DNA from 3 places in the Paenibacillus sp. FSL M8-0212 genome. Region 3 is predicted to be linked to each of the others. Evidence: riboswitches for the same ligand, from Rfam matches in the RefSeq annotation. Region 3 holds a riboswitch; each other region holds the start of a gene.
What was found. A riboswitch is a leader RNA that binds a small molecule or an ion and turns the genes downstream of it on or off. The one in region 3 is predicted to bind S-adenosylmethionine.

Region 1 (5,231 bases), 360 kb from region 3:
GCACTGGCTGGATTGTTGTCCATTGCCTCGTTTGTTGCTTTTCTGCGGTTTGGCAAGTCACGCCGTGATCTGCAATTGTTTTCTTTCTTAACCTTGGTATTTGTTATCGTCCAGGGAATCATGGGGGCTTTTGCCGTTGTCTTCTCCCAATCTTCAGCAGTTATGGCACTGCATTTTGGTTTTGCACTGATTGCTTTTGCCAGTTCCCTAATGATGGCGCTGGGCATAAGGCAGGAGGCAAAAGATGGCGGATTGGAGCGCCTGAATAAATACCCTCGGGTTAGCAAAAAATTCAGGAATCTGGTCTGGTTTTCCACCATTTACACATATCTCGTGGTATACACGGGTGCATTTGTGAGTCACACGGATTCTGCCGGCGGATGTTCCGGATTCCCGCTCTGTAACGGGCAGATTATTCCTGAGCTTTCGGGTGGGGTAGCGGTTGCTTTTGCTCACCGTGCAGCAGCTGCATCGCTTGTGATTGTTATTGCAATTCTGGGTCACTTCGCTTACCGTAATCATCCGGACAACAAGGAGATGCGCACCCTTGGCGTAGTATCCGTTATTCTCATCCTGATGCAAGTCGTGATTGGTATTTTCATGATGGTGACAATGAACCGTCCGGAAGTATACATGTTCGTAGCTCTTGCTCATATGCTGGATATCGCCATATTGTTCGGGGTTTTAACCTATATGAGTTTCCTGGTGTACAAGCTACATCGTCCGGTTAATCGGTTCTAAGATATAGATTCATTTATTTTCTAAAAGGAATTGGGCTAAATATGAAAGTCCACCATCCAGTGATGTACATCATTGGACAGGTGGACTTTGTTTGATGTCAGGGGGATCAGGGCAACCTATGGCAAGCAGCAATTACACGGAATGGATGATGTGTTAACGGTGATTAAATCTTGTTGATTTGGAAAAGAGGAGGTTAGATATGCTGCGAACGTTGCTGGGGGAAAAACCGCGTATCAATGAAGGTAAATTAAAGGCAGCGATGGACGCAATGGCGCATACCCTTGAGCTATTTCAGCGCCAAATGCATGTGGACCATGATCCCACGCATGACTATCGGAAGCTGTATGTGTGGACTCAGGGACTCATCTCCTCACTGGATGAACTGGAGCAAAGCTGCTTTGCTGCTGCTCATTTTCGCAAAAAGGTTGTTGCAGGCTCAACGGATGATATGACGCCAGCTGAAAAGGCCGAGTATGCCCGGTATGTGTATTTTTACAAAGATGGCTTTATCCGCTGCTTTGCCATTCTGGATAAAGTCGGCACCGTCTTGAATGAAATATTCCAACTGAATACTTCAAATACCAAAGCGCATTTTTCTTATTTTACTGTGTTAAGACAGTTTGATTATGTGAGGGAGCATCATGATCTTGCATTGCGATTGATTCAGATCAAGGACTCTTATCGGGAGCCGATGAGCAAGCTGCGCAAACGTCGTAATATGGAAATTCACTACATGAACTCCGAAATGCACGATGACCTGTGGCAGTTACACCAGACCTTGCAAGGTAAAGTGAAGTTGGAGGATCTGAATCAGCATGTACAGGAAATGCGTCAGGGCGTGGATATGGTCTGTGAAACGTTAACAACCTCTTATAATTACATCAATAATATATGGAAAAGAAATAATTCCCTTTGACAAATCGGAATACTTGGAATATACTGAGTTTCAACTAGAATGTTACAGTGACAAAGAATGAATTGATATTTCAAAAGTTACGTTCACATTATAAAGCTTGAACTACATGAACTTATAAAATCCTACAACAACATATTTCTTATCGAGAGCGGCGGAGGGACAGGCCCGATGAAGCCCGGCAACCGATTTGTAACGACATGATAGATGTATCATTCGTTATAGATGTTAGGTGCTAATTCCTACAAAATGGTGCAAAGCACGATTTTGGCAGATGAGAAGGTATAATCTTTCACGTGAAGAGCCCTCTTTGTATCTGCAAAGGGCTCTTTTTTTGTACTTTAAGGGGAGTTTTCCTTTAGATCGGGTAAAGATACATGTAGGTGGTTGGAAAGGGGCAAGTGCGATTGATTGAATTAAAAGGTTTAACGAAAACGTACGGCAAAGGGAAAAGATCTACAACAGCGTTATCCGAGCTGAATTTGAGCATCCAAAAGGGTGAAATCTACGGCGTGATTGGCCATTCCGGAGCGGGCAAAAGTACATTGATTCGCTGTATTAATTTGTTGGAACGCCCTACGGAGGGTGAAGTATGGGTTGATGGGATCAACCTGACTGAACTGAGCAAAACCGAATTGCAGCAACAGAGACGCAAGATCGGGATGATTTTTCAACACTTTAATCTGTTATCCTCGGCAACGGTATATGACAATGTGGCGTTTCCATTAAAGCTTGTGAATACACCCAAAGATGCCATTGATCGCAAAGTGAAGGAAATGCTCAATCTGGTTGGTCTGGAGCACCATAGCAACAAATATCCAGCTCAATTATCGGGTGGACAGAAACAACGTGTAGGGATTGCGAGAGCACTTGCGAGTGATCCGAATGTACTTCTCTGTGATGAGGCTACTTCAGCACTTGATCCGCAGACGACAAATTCAATCCTGAAGTTATTGCTCGACATTAACGAAAAGTACAACCTTACGATTGTGCTGATTACACATGAGATGCATGTCATTCAGAACATTTGTGACAAAGTGGCTGTCATTCATCAAGGCGGCATTGTGGAGCAAGGACCTGTAACAGAAGTGTTCCTGAAGCCGCAGCATGCGATTACGCGGGACTTCATGATGCGTGACCATGAAGCTGGACTTGCTCTCGAAGAGACCGCTCTGGCGAATGCAGGCGTTGAATTGCAGGCAGGTGTTGCTTCCAAACTTGTGAAGATATCCTTTTTGGGTAACAAAACCTATGAAGCGATTTTGTCTAGAACGGTACGTAAGACAGGCGTGGATTTTGCCATCCTGCAAGGTACAATCTCAACGATCAAACAGGTTCCTTATGGACAGCTGACCGTTCGTTTCGAGGGCGATTCCATTGCGATTGATCGGACGATATCAGAATTAACCGCTGAGGGACTTGATGTGGAGGTGCTTCGTTAGATGGATTTTTCAACCGTACGTTGGGAAGAGGTTGGTAAAGCCTCCATTGAGACACTGCAAATTTTGGGTGTATCAGGCTTGTTCACCGTTATCTTAGGTTTACCACTCGGAGTTCTGCTGTTTATGACAGCCCGATCTGCTTCGATTAAGTCACGGACAGTATACTCTATACTATCCCTGATTGTTAATATTTTGCGCTCGGTACCATTTATCATATTAATTGTTGCTCTTATTCCATTCACTCGTATACTCGTCGGTACAGCTACAGGGGTTCTCGGCGTAATACCTCCTTTGGTTATTTCAGCAGCTCCTTATTTCGCTCGTTTGGTTGAGAACACGTTGCGTGAAGTCGATCGGGGTGTCATTGAGGCGGCGCAGGCGATGGGAGCATCAACCGGACAGATTGTAAGACGGGTGTTGTTGCCTGAAGCATTGCCTGGTCTGCTTGCGGGGATTACGATCACTATTGTTACGCTTGTCTCCTATACGGCGATGGCGGGCATGGTTGGTGGTGGAGGTCTGGGAACACTGGCAATTAACTATGGATACTTCCGTTATCAAAATGAAATCATGATCATATCCGTAGTGTCGATGATTATTCTAGTGCAAATTCTCCAGATGGCTGGAGATCGCTTGGTTACATTTTTCACCAGGAAATAACACATAGATAACATGATGGACATGCATTCGTGCGGACGCCACATGAAAAAATGATGAGAGAAGGGGTTTTACACATGAAAAAATGGTCTTTCGCTCTACTTAGCCTTATGCTGATTGCAGTTCTCGCAGCTTGCGGAAACAACAAGGATGCCGATAGCGGCGCAGACAATTCAGCAGGTGCACCACGCACAGTGGAATTGAAAGTTGGAGCTTCACCTACACCACATGCAGAGATTCTGGAAAGCATCAAGCCTGAACTGGAAGCACAAGGTATTCGTTTGCAAGTTGTTACGTTTAATGACTATGTACAACCCAACCAGCAACTTGCTGATAAAAAATTGGATGCAAACTTCTTTCAGCATCAGCCTTATCTGGACACAGAGAATAAAGAACGTGGATTCAACCTCGTTGCTGTAACACCTGTTCATGTTGAACCTTTTGGCGGATACTCCAAAAAAATTAAGTCTTTGGATGAATTGGCTGACGGCGCAAAAGTAGCAATTCCAAATGACCCATCCAATGGTGGACGTGCTCTGTTGTTGCTCGCGAAGGAAGGTATCATTACGCTGAAAGACAACACAAATATCACATCTACGATTCAAGATATCACAGCCAATCCGAAGAACCTGAATATCATCGAGCTTGATGCAGCCATGATGCCTCGTCAATTGGATGAAGCGGATCTGGTATTCATCAACGCCAACTATGCGCTTGAAGCAAACCTGAATCCAGCTAATGATGCTTTGTTGATTGAAGATCTGCAAGGTAACCCATACGCAAACATCCTCGTTTCCCGTGAGGACAATAAGGATTCAGATGCAATTCAGAAACTGGCTGCTGCATTGCACTCTGAAGAAGTAAAAACATTCATCAAAGAGCGTTATAAAGGTGCAGTTGAACCTGCAACTGAATAATTCACGATATATAAGTATGATACGATGTGAAGTTTGTAATAAATAAAGAAATAAGCCGTATATCTCTCAAGAAGAGATGTACGGCTTATTTTATGTTTCCTGAGTCTGTGCTGAGGTGGGGATCAACATAAGTCAGAGTTTTTCCGGTTTGTCAGCATTGGAGTGATGTCCAGATTGACGGTAGTAGGATAATTCATTTTGATCAGCATACTGCTGTTCATCTGCTTCCTGCAGGTACGTCCTCTCGGACGGAGATAGTGTTTCTTCTTCTCCATTTGAGCTTTTGATTTTGTATCTGATCCAACCGATTAGCCCAAGGACAACAACCAGGATCAAGGCCCATCCTTTTTTGAGCAAAAGAAGAGCACTGAATTGCTGGGAAGCCGTGTACCCGATCCCGCCCATCAGAAGACTGTTGAGCCCTATAGTGGATGTTTTGTCAGTCGAAGCATTGTACTCCTCATAGGTATATCCTGCATTGATGTTAAGTTGATTAAGGACGGTTTCCTCGAATGCCTGGCGGCTCTGTTGAAAGGTGGCCGTATCTGTGACCAGAATGGC
Region 2 (5,231 bases), 3.0 Mb from region 3:
TGCCGAGGAATAAGTTCACCGCACGTAGAAATATCTCTTCATCATCGAAACGGATGCTATTAATCACAATAAAATAATGGTTCTCATAAATTTCAATCTTCGGACGTTGTTCTTCGTCACTAAGACAGTCTTCCACAGCCAGATCATGCATCAAGAACAGCGGCTGAAGTACAGCCAAATCGTCTACGTCTGCATCAATCCAGTAAAATCCTTCCGCTGGTGGAGTCAGCGCCTGCTGAATGTCGTCCACCGGAATAAATACACCGTTGTTTACCAACCGGATTTTCATCGTTAATCTACTCCTTCTGCACCCGCCAACTTGGCGGATATTATCATTATGGGCGCAAAAAGAACAAATCAGCCGGTCGGCAGCGGAGCCTGGAGATCAGGGCTGCGTTCACTATATAATCAAACGGAAGTCACGTCCCGCTGCCGGCATGCTGATGTCAATTCTCTATGCAGTTTGTCGGAATTCGGCTGCCAGTCAGGCCTCGGGTCGCCATCCATTTAATATGTCACCTCTCACATAAGGGTTTATAACACCTTGTTTAGTATACCGCTGGTACAAGGTGCTTTCAAGCGCAAAAATGTGTCTATTTCGCGCCCTGAGGCAGTGTATGACAACGGATGATGAACGGTTCCGATCTGGACAGCAGACGGAGAACTGCAACTTGACGTGAGGGCATTAATGTAATAAAGTAGACGGTGAACCATATTAAATTACAATCTAATACAGCGAAATCTTATCAAGAGTAGGTGGAGGGACTGGCCCGATGAAACCCGGCAACCGGCGGTATACCGCACGGTGCTAATTCTTGCAGCGACTAAGTGTCAAGTGGCACTGTTGTAACTGAGAGATGAGAGAGGCGCATATCTATTTACATATGACCTTTCTCGAAATCCGAGGAAGGTCTTTGTCATATGCCCCGACTTCTCAGCAGTGATTTTCGCTAAGGGAACTTGAGGTTGTTTGTAACGTTGGATGAAAGAGCAATTCAATGTTTTTACAAGCTCAAGGCAGACTATAACTGTATTGATGTGAAGACATCAAGCCAGAGGTGGCTGCATCTATCTATGCACAAGGAGGAGTTAGACTTACCATGCCAATCAAAATACCCGATACTCTACCAGCAAAAGAAGTACTTGAAGGAGAGAATATCTTCGTCATGGATGAAACTTCTGCATATCAGCAGGATATTCGTCCACTCCGTATCGCTATATTAAACCTGATGCCCACAAAGGAAACGACCGAAACACAATTGCTTCGTCTGGTGGGAAACACGCCTATTCAGGTGGATGTTGTTCTCGTACATCCCAAATCCCATACGTCGAAGAATACGTCTCAGGAGTATTTGGATCTGTTCTATAAAACCTTTGATGAGATTGAGCACCGTCGTTTCGATGGAATGATCATTACGGGTGCCCCGGTGGAACAGATGGATTTCGAAGACGTGAACTATTGGAATGAAATCCAGGAAATCTTCGAATGGACCAAAACCAATGTGACTTCAACCCTCCACATATGTTGGGCTTCCCAGGCAGGTTTATACCATCATTTTGACGTACCTAAGGTTGCACTGGATAAAAAGTGTTTTGGCGTTTTCCCGCATACCATCAATAAACCACATGTTCCGTTGTTGCGTGGATTCGATGAAGTATTCAACGTTCCACATTCCCGTCATACGGAAGTGAGACGCGAAGATATTGAAAAGAATGAGAATTTAGAGATTTTGGCTGAATCCGAGGAAGCGGGGATCTTCCTGGTTGCTACCAAAGACGGCAAACAGATTTTTGCCACAGGACATGCCGAGTATGACCCGTTCTCATTAAAGTGGGAGTATGACCGGGATACAGCCAAAGGGTTGGATATCGCATTGCCTAGACATTATTATCCGAATGACGATCCTTCCCGTGTGCCACCGGCTACTTGGCGCGCTCATGCCAACTTATTATTCTCTAACTGGCTCAATTACTATGTGTATCAAGAAACACCTTACGATATTGGCCCGCAAATCTAATCGAGATTACAGGAGGATGCAGCAATGGAAGACAACAACAAGTTGAAAATCGAAAGCCGCTTAGCACAAATTGGGTCCATCAATGAACCGGTAACAGGCGCCATTAACTTTCCGATCTATCAATCCACTGCGTTTCGCCACCCGAAGCTTGGACAAAGCACGGGGTTTGATTATATTCGTACGACTAATCCAACCCGTAAAGTATTGGAAGAAGCCGCCGCAGCGCTGGAGTCCGGTGATGCAGGGTTTGCCTGTAGCTCGGGAATGGCCGCGCTGCAAACGATTTTTGCCATGTTTGGTCAAGGGGATCATCTGATTGTATCGCTGGATCTGTATGGTGGAACCTATCGTCTGCTTGAACGCATCTTGTCCCGTTTCGGCGTAACTGCAAGTTATGTGGACACGAATGACCTGGCAGCACTGGAGAAGGTTCGTCAACCGAATACCAAAGCTGTATTTATTGAGACACCAACCAATCCACTGATGATGATCACCGATGTGGAAGCTGTTGCTTCCTGGGCGAAAAGTTACAACCTGTTGACCATTGTTGACAACACGTTGTTGACTCCATTTTTCCAACGTCCGATTGAACTGGGTGCCGATATTATCATTCATAGCGCTACCAAATATCTGGGCGGACACAATGATGTGCTCGCCGGACTAATTATTACCAAAGGTGAGGCGTTATCTGCTGAGATGGCATTCCTGCATAATTCCATTGGAGCGGTATTATCTCCAAGTGACTCCTACCAGTTGATGAAAGGTATGAAAACGCTGGCTCTTCGCATGGAGCGTCATGAGCACAATGCACTTACTATTGCCAAATACTTGCTTGAGCACCCAGCGGTGGTTGAAGTATATCATCCAGGTCTATCCGATCATCCGGGGTATGAAATACAGAATAAACAATCCACCGGTAACACAGGTATCTTTTCTTTCAAAGTGAAGGATGCACGTTATGTTGAACCATTGCTGCGTCATATCAAACTGATCGCTTTTGCCGAAAGTCTCGGTGGAGTGGAATCACTCATGACCTACCCAGCGGTACAAACGCATGCGGATATTCCGCTTGAAATTCGTGAAGCCGTAGGTGTGGATGACCGTTTGCTCCGGTTCTCTGTAGGCATTGAACATGCGGATGATTTGATTGCAGATCTCGGCAATGCTCTGACAGCTGCACAACAGGAAGTGGAAGGAGGCGTGCACTCATGAGTGAGTCCAATAACAAGCCCAATTCCGAGTTGAAGTTTGATACCAAATTGCTCCATTTTGGAGATGAAATTGACAAAACAACTGGAGCCTCCAGTGTACCGATCTACCAAGCATCAACCTTCCATCATTTTGATATCTTCAATCCGCCTCAACATGATTACAGTCGTTCGGGTAATCCGACACGTCAGGCTTTGGAAGATTACATCACATTGCTGGAGGGCGGGGCACGAGGCTTTGCCTATTCTTCCGGGATGGCTGCGATATCAAGCGTGTTCATGATGTTCTCCGCAGGGGATCACATGATTGTAACGGAAGACGTATATGGAGGTACGTATCGTTTGCTTACTTCCATATTAAGCCGTATGCAGATCGAGACAACCTTTGTAGACATGACCAATATAGATGAAGTAAAAGCGGCACTCAAGCCAAACACCAAGGCAGTTTATATGGAAACACCGTCGAACCCTACACTGCGAATTACGGATATCGCTGCTGTAACTGACTGGTCGAAGGAACATGACCTGATCACGATTCTGGATAACACCTTTATGACACCGTACTATCAGCGTCCAATTGAGCTTGGTGTGGACATCGTCGTACATAGTGCTACGAAGTTTCTCGGAGGTCACAGTGATGTACTGGCAGGGTTAGCGGTTGCTCGCACGGAATCACTTGGCGTACAACTGAAACAGTTGCAAAATGGACTTGGAACTGTACTCGGGGCACAAGAGTCCTGGCTTCTGATGCGCGGGATGAAAACCTTGGGGGCTCGTATGGCCCATAGTGAACGGAGCACAGCCAAACTGGCGGCATGGCTTAATGAGCGCAGTGATATTACCGCTGTCTTTTATCCTGGACTGGAGGATCATCCGGGCCGTGAGGCACATGAGCGTCAGTCCACAGGATATGGAGCTGTAGTTTCTTTCGACGTAGGTTCAGGTGATCGCGCAAAAGCAGTTCTTAACCGGGTGAAGCTACCCATAGTTGCTGTAAGCTTGGGAGCTGTGGAGAGTATTCTGTCCTACCCAGCGATGATGTCTCATGCGGCAATGCCGGCTGAGGTTCGCCGTGACCGTGGCATTACAGATGGGTTGCTGCGCTTCTCCGTAGGTCTGGAAGATATCGAAGATCTGATTGTAGATTTGGAACAAGCACTTCAGGAATCCTAACAAAAGTGGATACCCGAATACGCCGATGCGTATCACTTAATCTCGAATAAATTCCATTCCATATGTAAAAATTTTTACTTATTTTTAAAGCACCTGTACATAAGGTGCTTTTTTTCACATGTAACCTGTGTTACGATATGTGGAGTACAGAAATACGATGTTGCCACCAGAACTTGCTTCTCTTGAACAAGTTGGGACGGATCGTTATATAATTTCTCTTCATGAGGGAGGCTTTTTTACGATGAGTACGGTAGACCGTATCTTAGATAAAGCCCTTCGGGGCGAACGTTTGGACTTGGAAGACACGATTGAGCTATTTGAATCGAATGAAGTGGACAAAATCGGGGCAGCTGCTAATGTCATTATGAAACGCATGCACCCTGAACCATACAGAACATTTGTAATTGGGCGTAACGTCAACTACACAAACGTGTGTGATGTATACTGCCGTTTTTGTGCTTTCTACCGCAGACCTGGTTCGGATGAAGGTTATGTGCTTCCGGACGAAGTTATTTTCCAGAAGATTCAGGAAACGGAAGATGTGAATGGTACCGAAATTTTGATGCAAGGTGGAACGAATCCAAACTTGCCTTTCAGCTATTATACAGACCTGTTGAAAGCCATCAAAGAGCGTTTCCCAAACATCACGATGCACTCATTCTCCCCAGCGGAGATTATGAAAATGGTTGAAGTGTCCGACGGCCTTACATTGGAAGAGGTTGTTCGTGCCATTCACGAAGCTGGACTGGATTCCTTACCTGGCGGCGGCGCTGAAATTCTGGATGACCGCACACGTCGGAAAATCAGCCGCTTGAAAGGTTCATGGCGGGAT
Region 3 (5,231 bases):
CATCAGTCAGTTTCTTGTTATCGTTGTAGCTGTTACAGCCATATCCTCTTTTACGATTCCTGTCTATAGTGCGGGATTAACGCTACGGATTCTCCGGTTTGCTGCCATGTTTAGTGCTGCAATACTAGGTTTGTTTGGTGTCGTTATGTTCTTCTTGCTGGTTTGTACACATCTTGCACGACTCTCCAGCTTTGGAGTGCCTTATGTCGCACCAGCTGTTCCATATCACTTGAGTGATTGGAAAGATTTTGTCATTCGTGCTCCACTCAACATGATGAGAAGACGTCCCGAGATGACGAATCCGGTAGATGCAGATCGCAAGAAGTAGACAATCCACAGAAGGTCTGGAGGTACAACAAAGTGAATGACTCGCGAGTGAAAATTAACACCACACAGGCCGTTGTTATTATCGTTAACTACATGCTTGGAGCGGGTATTTTGACGTTACCTCGAACAACTAGCAGAGCCGTTGGAACGCCGGACGTCTGGATTTCCATCCTGCTGTCAGGGCTCATTGTCACAGGTATTGGTCTGATTTTGGTTACCCTGTGCCGCAGATTTCCTGAGAAAACCGTGTTCCAGTTTACCCGGGAGATCACCGGGCGCTGGATTGCTTACATACTGGGTTGTGTGACAATTTTGTATTTTATGATCATTTCAGCATTCGAAATTAGAGTCATGGCCGATGTCACGGGGATGTATCTGCTTGAGCGCACGCCTACATGGGCTATTGTAATGGTATTTATGTGGATAGGCATCTATATGATCTCCGGTGGGCTTGGTGTCATTATTCGCGTGTTTGAGATCATCCTGCCGATCACCTTGATTATATTTGTTATGGAGATATTGCTCAGTAATCAGCTCTTCGAAATTAGTAACCTCAGACCCGTATTGGGTGAGGGCATCATGCCTGTACTCAAAGGGCTGAAACCATCGCTACTGTCGTATACCGGTTACGAAGTTATGCTGGTCATCACTGCATATATGCAAGATCCGAAGAAAAGCAACAAGGCGATGACATGGGGGTTAACTATCTCTACAATGGTATATCTGATCACTGTTGTAATGGTCGTAGGCAGTTTGTCCTTGGATGGAATTAAGACCAGAACATGGCCAACACTGGATCTGGTACGAAGTTTTGAGATACAGGGACTGATATTTGAACGTTTCGAATCGTTATTGCTGGTGATCTGGATTATGCAGATTTTCTCGACATTTGCCATTACCCATTACTGTGCTTCCGTAGGAATCCGGGACTTGTTTCGGGCAAAGAAGATACGCTGGATTATGTATGCCCTGCTTCCATTCATTTATCTGACGGCAATGATGCCTAAAACAGTGTTTGAAACTTTTGCACTGGGCGATATGCTAGGTAACGTATCTGTAGTTTTGTTCGCTATATTACCTCTGGTATTGTTGCTTATCAGCATAATTCGCAAAAAAGGAGGCAAACACGCATGATTTCATTCCGCCTGTGCTTAAGAGTAACTTGTGCTGTGTTCATCCTGTGTATAATATCAGGTTGCTGGAGCAGCCGCGAGATAGAAGATCTAAGCTTGTATGTAGGTCTCGGGATTGACGTTGGAAAAGAGACCGATTTCGAGAAGAAGATTTCAGCGCAGGGTGGGCATTATCCCAAACAAAACAATGTCACAGCAACCGTTCAGATTGCCCCTGGGAATTCTAGCAGTCAAAAAAGTCAGCAATCTGGTTCACCCTCTTCTGGCAAAGAGTCTTATTCCAATGAGCAGCTTACGGGAGATTCCATGCTGCAAATTTTTCGTCAGTTTGCTTTGCGGCGAGATCGTCCACTCATTGGACATCATCTGAAGGTTATTGTGATCTCCAAGGATATTGCCAAAAAGTATGGACTGATTCAATTGCTCGATTTTGTACTCCGGGATAACGATATTCGACCGAACTGTCTTGTACTGATTAGTCACCAGCGGGCGGTTGATGTGCTTACCTCAGATGATCCTTCCCGTATTCCTGCATTTTACCTTACAGGCATTACGAACAATGCATACATTTCCAACAAGATTCTGGAACCCGTTTCGCTGGCAAAACTGGATGCACAGATGCAGTCCGGGTCCAGTTTTCTGCTTCAAAATGTGCTGAATGCCAATGGAGAGGACAAGTTCTCCGGGGGCAGCATATTTGCTGCAAATACAACCAAATTTCTGGGGGAACTCAGCCAAACTGATTTGGAAGCTCTGTCCTGGCTTATGCCTAAAAAACAAGGTGGTGTCATAAAAACATATAGTAAGGAGGGTTTCACGGTACTCTATGAAATCAAGAAGAAGAAAATCAAAATCATTCCGAAGGTTAATGGCGATGATATCTCGTTCCATGTGAAGGCAGAGTCTGAAGGATGGCTAATGGAGGATTGGCGGGCACCGGAAGAAGAGGAAAAGGGTGCATATCTGAAAGAAATGGAAAACGATTTTGCTGAACTGGTCGAGCAACAGATCAAACAGTTACTATACAAGCTCCAACATACCTACAAAGTCGATGTTGCTGGTTTCCGCGATAGCATTCGTATTAAATATCCAAAAACGTGGAAGAAGGTTAAAGGGAACTGGGATGAAATCTTTGCTACTATACCCATTACGTATGAGGTAAAGACCTCCATCATCAATCCGGGGTCTTCTACGGAATAGCGAGGTGTGCCATTTACTATTTAAATGTTGACACATTCATGATCAATCGCTATATTTATAAAAAATCATTTTCTTATCCAGAGAGGTGGAGGGACTGGCCCTTAGAAACCTCAGCAACAGATCTGAAGGATACTGTGCTAATTCCAGCGGGTGAAAGCCTGATAGATAGGAGCGTTTGTTTTTATTTGTCAGTAACGGCGCACTCTTTAGGAAGAGTGGGTCTTTTTTGTTTTTTCTGGATGAAGAAGTAGGGGAGCAGCAGGTATGGAGAACAACAACGACAAAGGGCATTTTCAGCGAAAAATGCAGGCACGGCATGTGGTCATGCTCTCTCTCGGAGGAGTCATTGGAACGGGATTATTCCTCAGCTCAGGTTACACCATTCAGCAGGCGGGACCACTGGGAACCATTCTGTCCTATCTGATCGGAGCCATCGTTGTATATCTGGTGATGCTCTGTCTTGGTGAACTGTCTGTTCATATGCCAGAGACGGGAGCATTTCATAGTTATGCAGCCAAATATATCGGACCGGCAACAGGTTACACGGTGGCTTGGTTATACTGGTTAACCTGGACTGTTGCGCTTGGCTCCGAATTCACAGCCGCCGGATTGCTGATGCAGCGCTGGTTCCCATCGGTAAACGTATGGATATGGAGCGCGCTCTTTGCACTGATGATCTTTTTGTTCAATGCTTTAACGGTGAAATTATTTGCGGAATCCGAGTTCTGGTTCTCATCTGTGAAGGTAGTTACTATTGTAATCTTCATTATTATCGGTGGCGCAGCCATGTTTGGTATCATTCCCATGGCGGATTCTGAACCGGCTCCATTTCTATCAAATATTACCGCATCCGGGTGGTTCCCTCATGGGGCTACAGCGATATTGATGACCATGCTTGCTGTAAACTTTGCCTTCTCAGGCACCGAGTTAATCGGCATTGCCGCCGGTGAGACGGAGAATCCGGAAAAGACGATACCAAAAGCTATTCATACAACGCTGTGGCGTTTGGTTATTTTCTTCATCGGAACGATTATTATCTTGTCGGCCTTGCTGCCCATGTCGGATGCCAGTGTACTGGAAAGTCCGTTTGTAGCGGTAATGGAGCGGGTGGGTGTACCCTATGCAGCAGACATTATGAACTTTGTTATTCTGACGGCGATTCTCTCTGCTGCCAATTCAGGCCTATATGCATCTTCACGGATGCTCTGGTCTTTGGCTGACAAAAAAACGATCTCTCCGTGGTTTGCCAAATTGACCAAAAGCGGGGTACCGCTGAATGCACTTCTGATCAGTATGGTCGGTGGTGCACTGGCCTTGCTGTCCAGCATCATTGCGCCAGGTACCGTGTATATTACACTGGTTTCCATTTCAGGTCTGGCTGTCGTTGCGGTATGGATGAGCATCAGTGCCTCCCAATACATGTTCCGCAGACAGTATATCCGGGAAGGACATGCGGTCAAAGATCTGGTTTATCGCACACCGCTGTATCCGGTGGTACCGATTGTTTCATTTATTTTATGCCTGGCTTCATGCATAGGTATTGCCTTTGACCCGACACAGCGGATTGCGCTGTATTGTGGGGTTCCATTTATTGCAGTATGTTACGCTGCTTATTATCTGACAGAACGTGTGAATAAGAAAAGAGGACAAGTACATGACTCAAGCACAACAGACTAATCCCATAGAACAGATCCTGCGTAAACATCCGGTCATGATTCTGGATGGAGCGCTGGCCACGGAACTCGAACAGCATGGCTGTGATCTGGATGATCCACTGTGGTCAGCTCGTGTATTGCTCGAGAATCCAGATGTTATCGTTCAGGTCCATGCAGATTATTTTCGAGCAGGAGCCGACTGTGCGATTACATCCAGCTATCAGGCGACGGTGGATGGTTTCCGCAAGAGAGGGATCGATGAACAGGCAGCACTGGAGCTGATTCGCAAGACGGTCGAACTGGCAGCGCAGGCGAGAGATGACGTGTGGGCAGAAGTGCAGAGTGGTTTAGTAGGGAGAGAAAGCTCGACAGGTCAGCTTGTAGAAGTTCCTTCGATACGTTCCGAGACCGTGGAAAATGATGAGCATATAGTAGATCTTACAGTGGATCGCGAAGAAGACAATCTCCGTCCACGTCCAATTATTGCTGGGTCCGTTGGGCCTTACGGCGCCTATCTGGCGGATGGTTCAGAGTATGTGGGACATTACGGCGTGTCGGATGAGACACTTGCTGCATTTCACCGTCCGCGTATGGCGGCGCTGATTGAAGCGGGGGCTGACATTTTGGCGTTTGAGACGATTCCTTCCTTGCAGGAAGCACAGGTGCTGGTTGATGTACTGAAAGAGTTTCCTTATGCGTATGCCTGGCTATCTTTCTCTTTAAAAGACGGGACAAGCATCAGCGAGGGCACACCGCTTGAGGTATGTGCACAGACGTTTGGCTCCGAGCCGCAGATTGCGGCGATTGGCCTGAACTGTGCTCCGATGGAAGTGGTGACGGAAGCAGTGGGTATTCTCAGTAGTGCTAGCGACAAACCTGTTATTGTGTATCCGAACTCGGGAGAGACGTATGATGC

Region 1: another riboswitch for S-adenosylmethionine. It lies ahead of MKX68_RS16755 (methionine ABC transporter ATP-binding protein); the one in region 3 lies ahead of mmuP (S-methylmethionine permease).
Region 2: another riboswitch for S-adenosylmethionine. It lies ahead of metA (homoserine O-acetyltransferase MetA); the one in region 3 lies ahead of mmuP (S-methylmethionine permease).

The regions. Positions count from the first base shown of each region.
Region 1 covers NZ_JBBORP010000001.1:3,784,710-3,789,940, forward strand. Annotated here, with positions in the region: gene MKX68_RS16745 (COX15/CtaA family protein) at 1-741, shown strand, start outside; gene MKX68_RS16750 (Cthe_2314 family HEPN domain-containing protein) at 941-1,657, shown strand; SAM riboswitch class I at 1,794-1,935, shown strand; gene MKX68_RS16755 (methionine ABC transporter ATP-binding protein) at 2,062-3,096, shown strand; gene MKX68_RS16760 (methionine ABC transporter permease) at 3,097-3,756, shown strand; gene MKX68_RS16765 (MetQ/NlpA family ABC transporter substrate-binding protein) at 3,831-4,670, shown strand; gene MKX68_RS16770 (DUF2167 domain-containing protein) at 4,803-5,231, opposite strand, start outside.
Region 2 covers NZ_JBBORP010000001.1:470,963-476,193, reverse strand. Annotated here, with positions in the region: gene corA (magnesium/cobalt transporter CorA) at 1-289, opposite strand, end outside; SAM riboswitch class I at 741-864, shown strand; gene metA (homoserine O-acetyltransferase MetA) at 1,101-2,018, shown strand; gene MKX68_RS02040 (PLP-dependent transferase) at 2,043-3,230, shown strand; gene MKX68_RS02035 (trans-sulfuration enzyme family protein) at 3,227-4,399, shown strand; gene mqnC (cyclic dehypoxanthinyl futalosine synthase) at 4,641-5,231, shown strand, end outside.
Region 3 covers NZ_JBBORP010000001.1:3,429,006-3,434,236, forward strand. Annotated here, with positions in the region: gene MKX68_RS15090 (spore germination protein) at 1-328, shown strand, start outside; gene MKX68_RS15095 (GerAB/ArcD/ProY family transporter) at 361-1,461, shown strand; gene MKX68_RS15100 (Ger(x)C family spore germination protein) at 1,458-2,660, shown strand; SAM riboswitch class I at 2,731-2,832, shown strand; gene mmuP (S-methylmethionine permease) at 2,925-4,337, shown strand; gene mmuM (homocysteine S-methyltransferase) at 4,315-5,231, shown strand, end outside.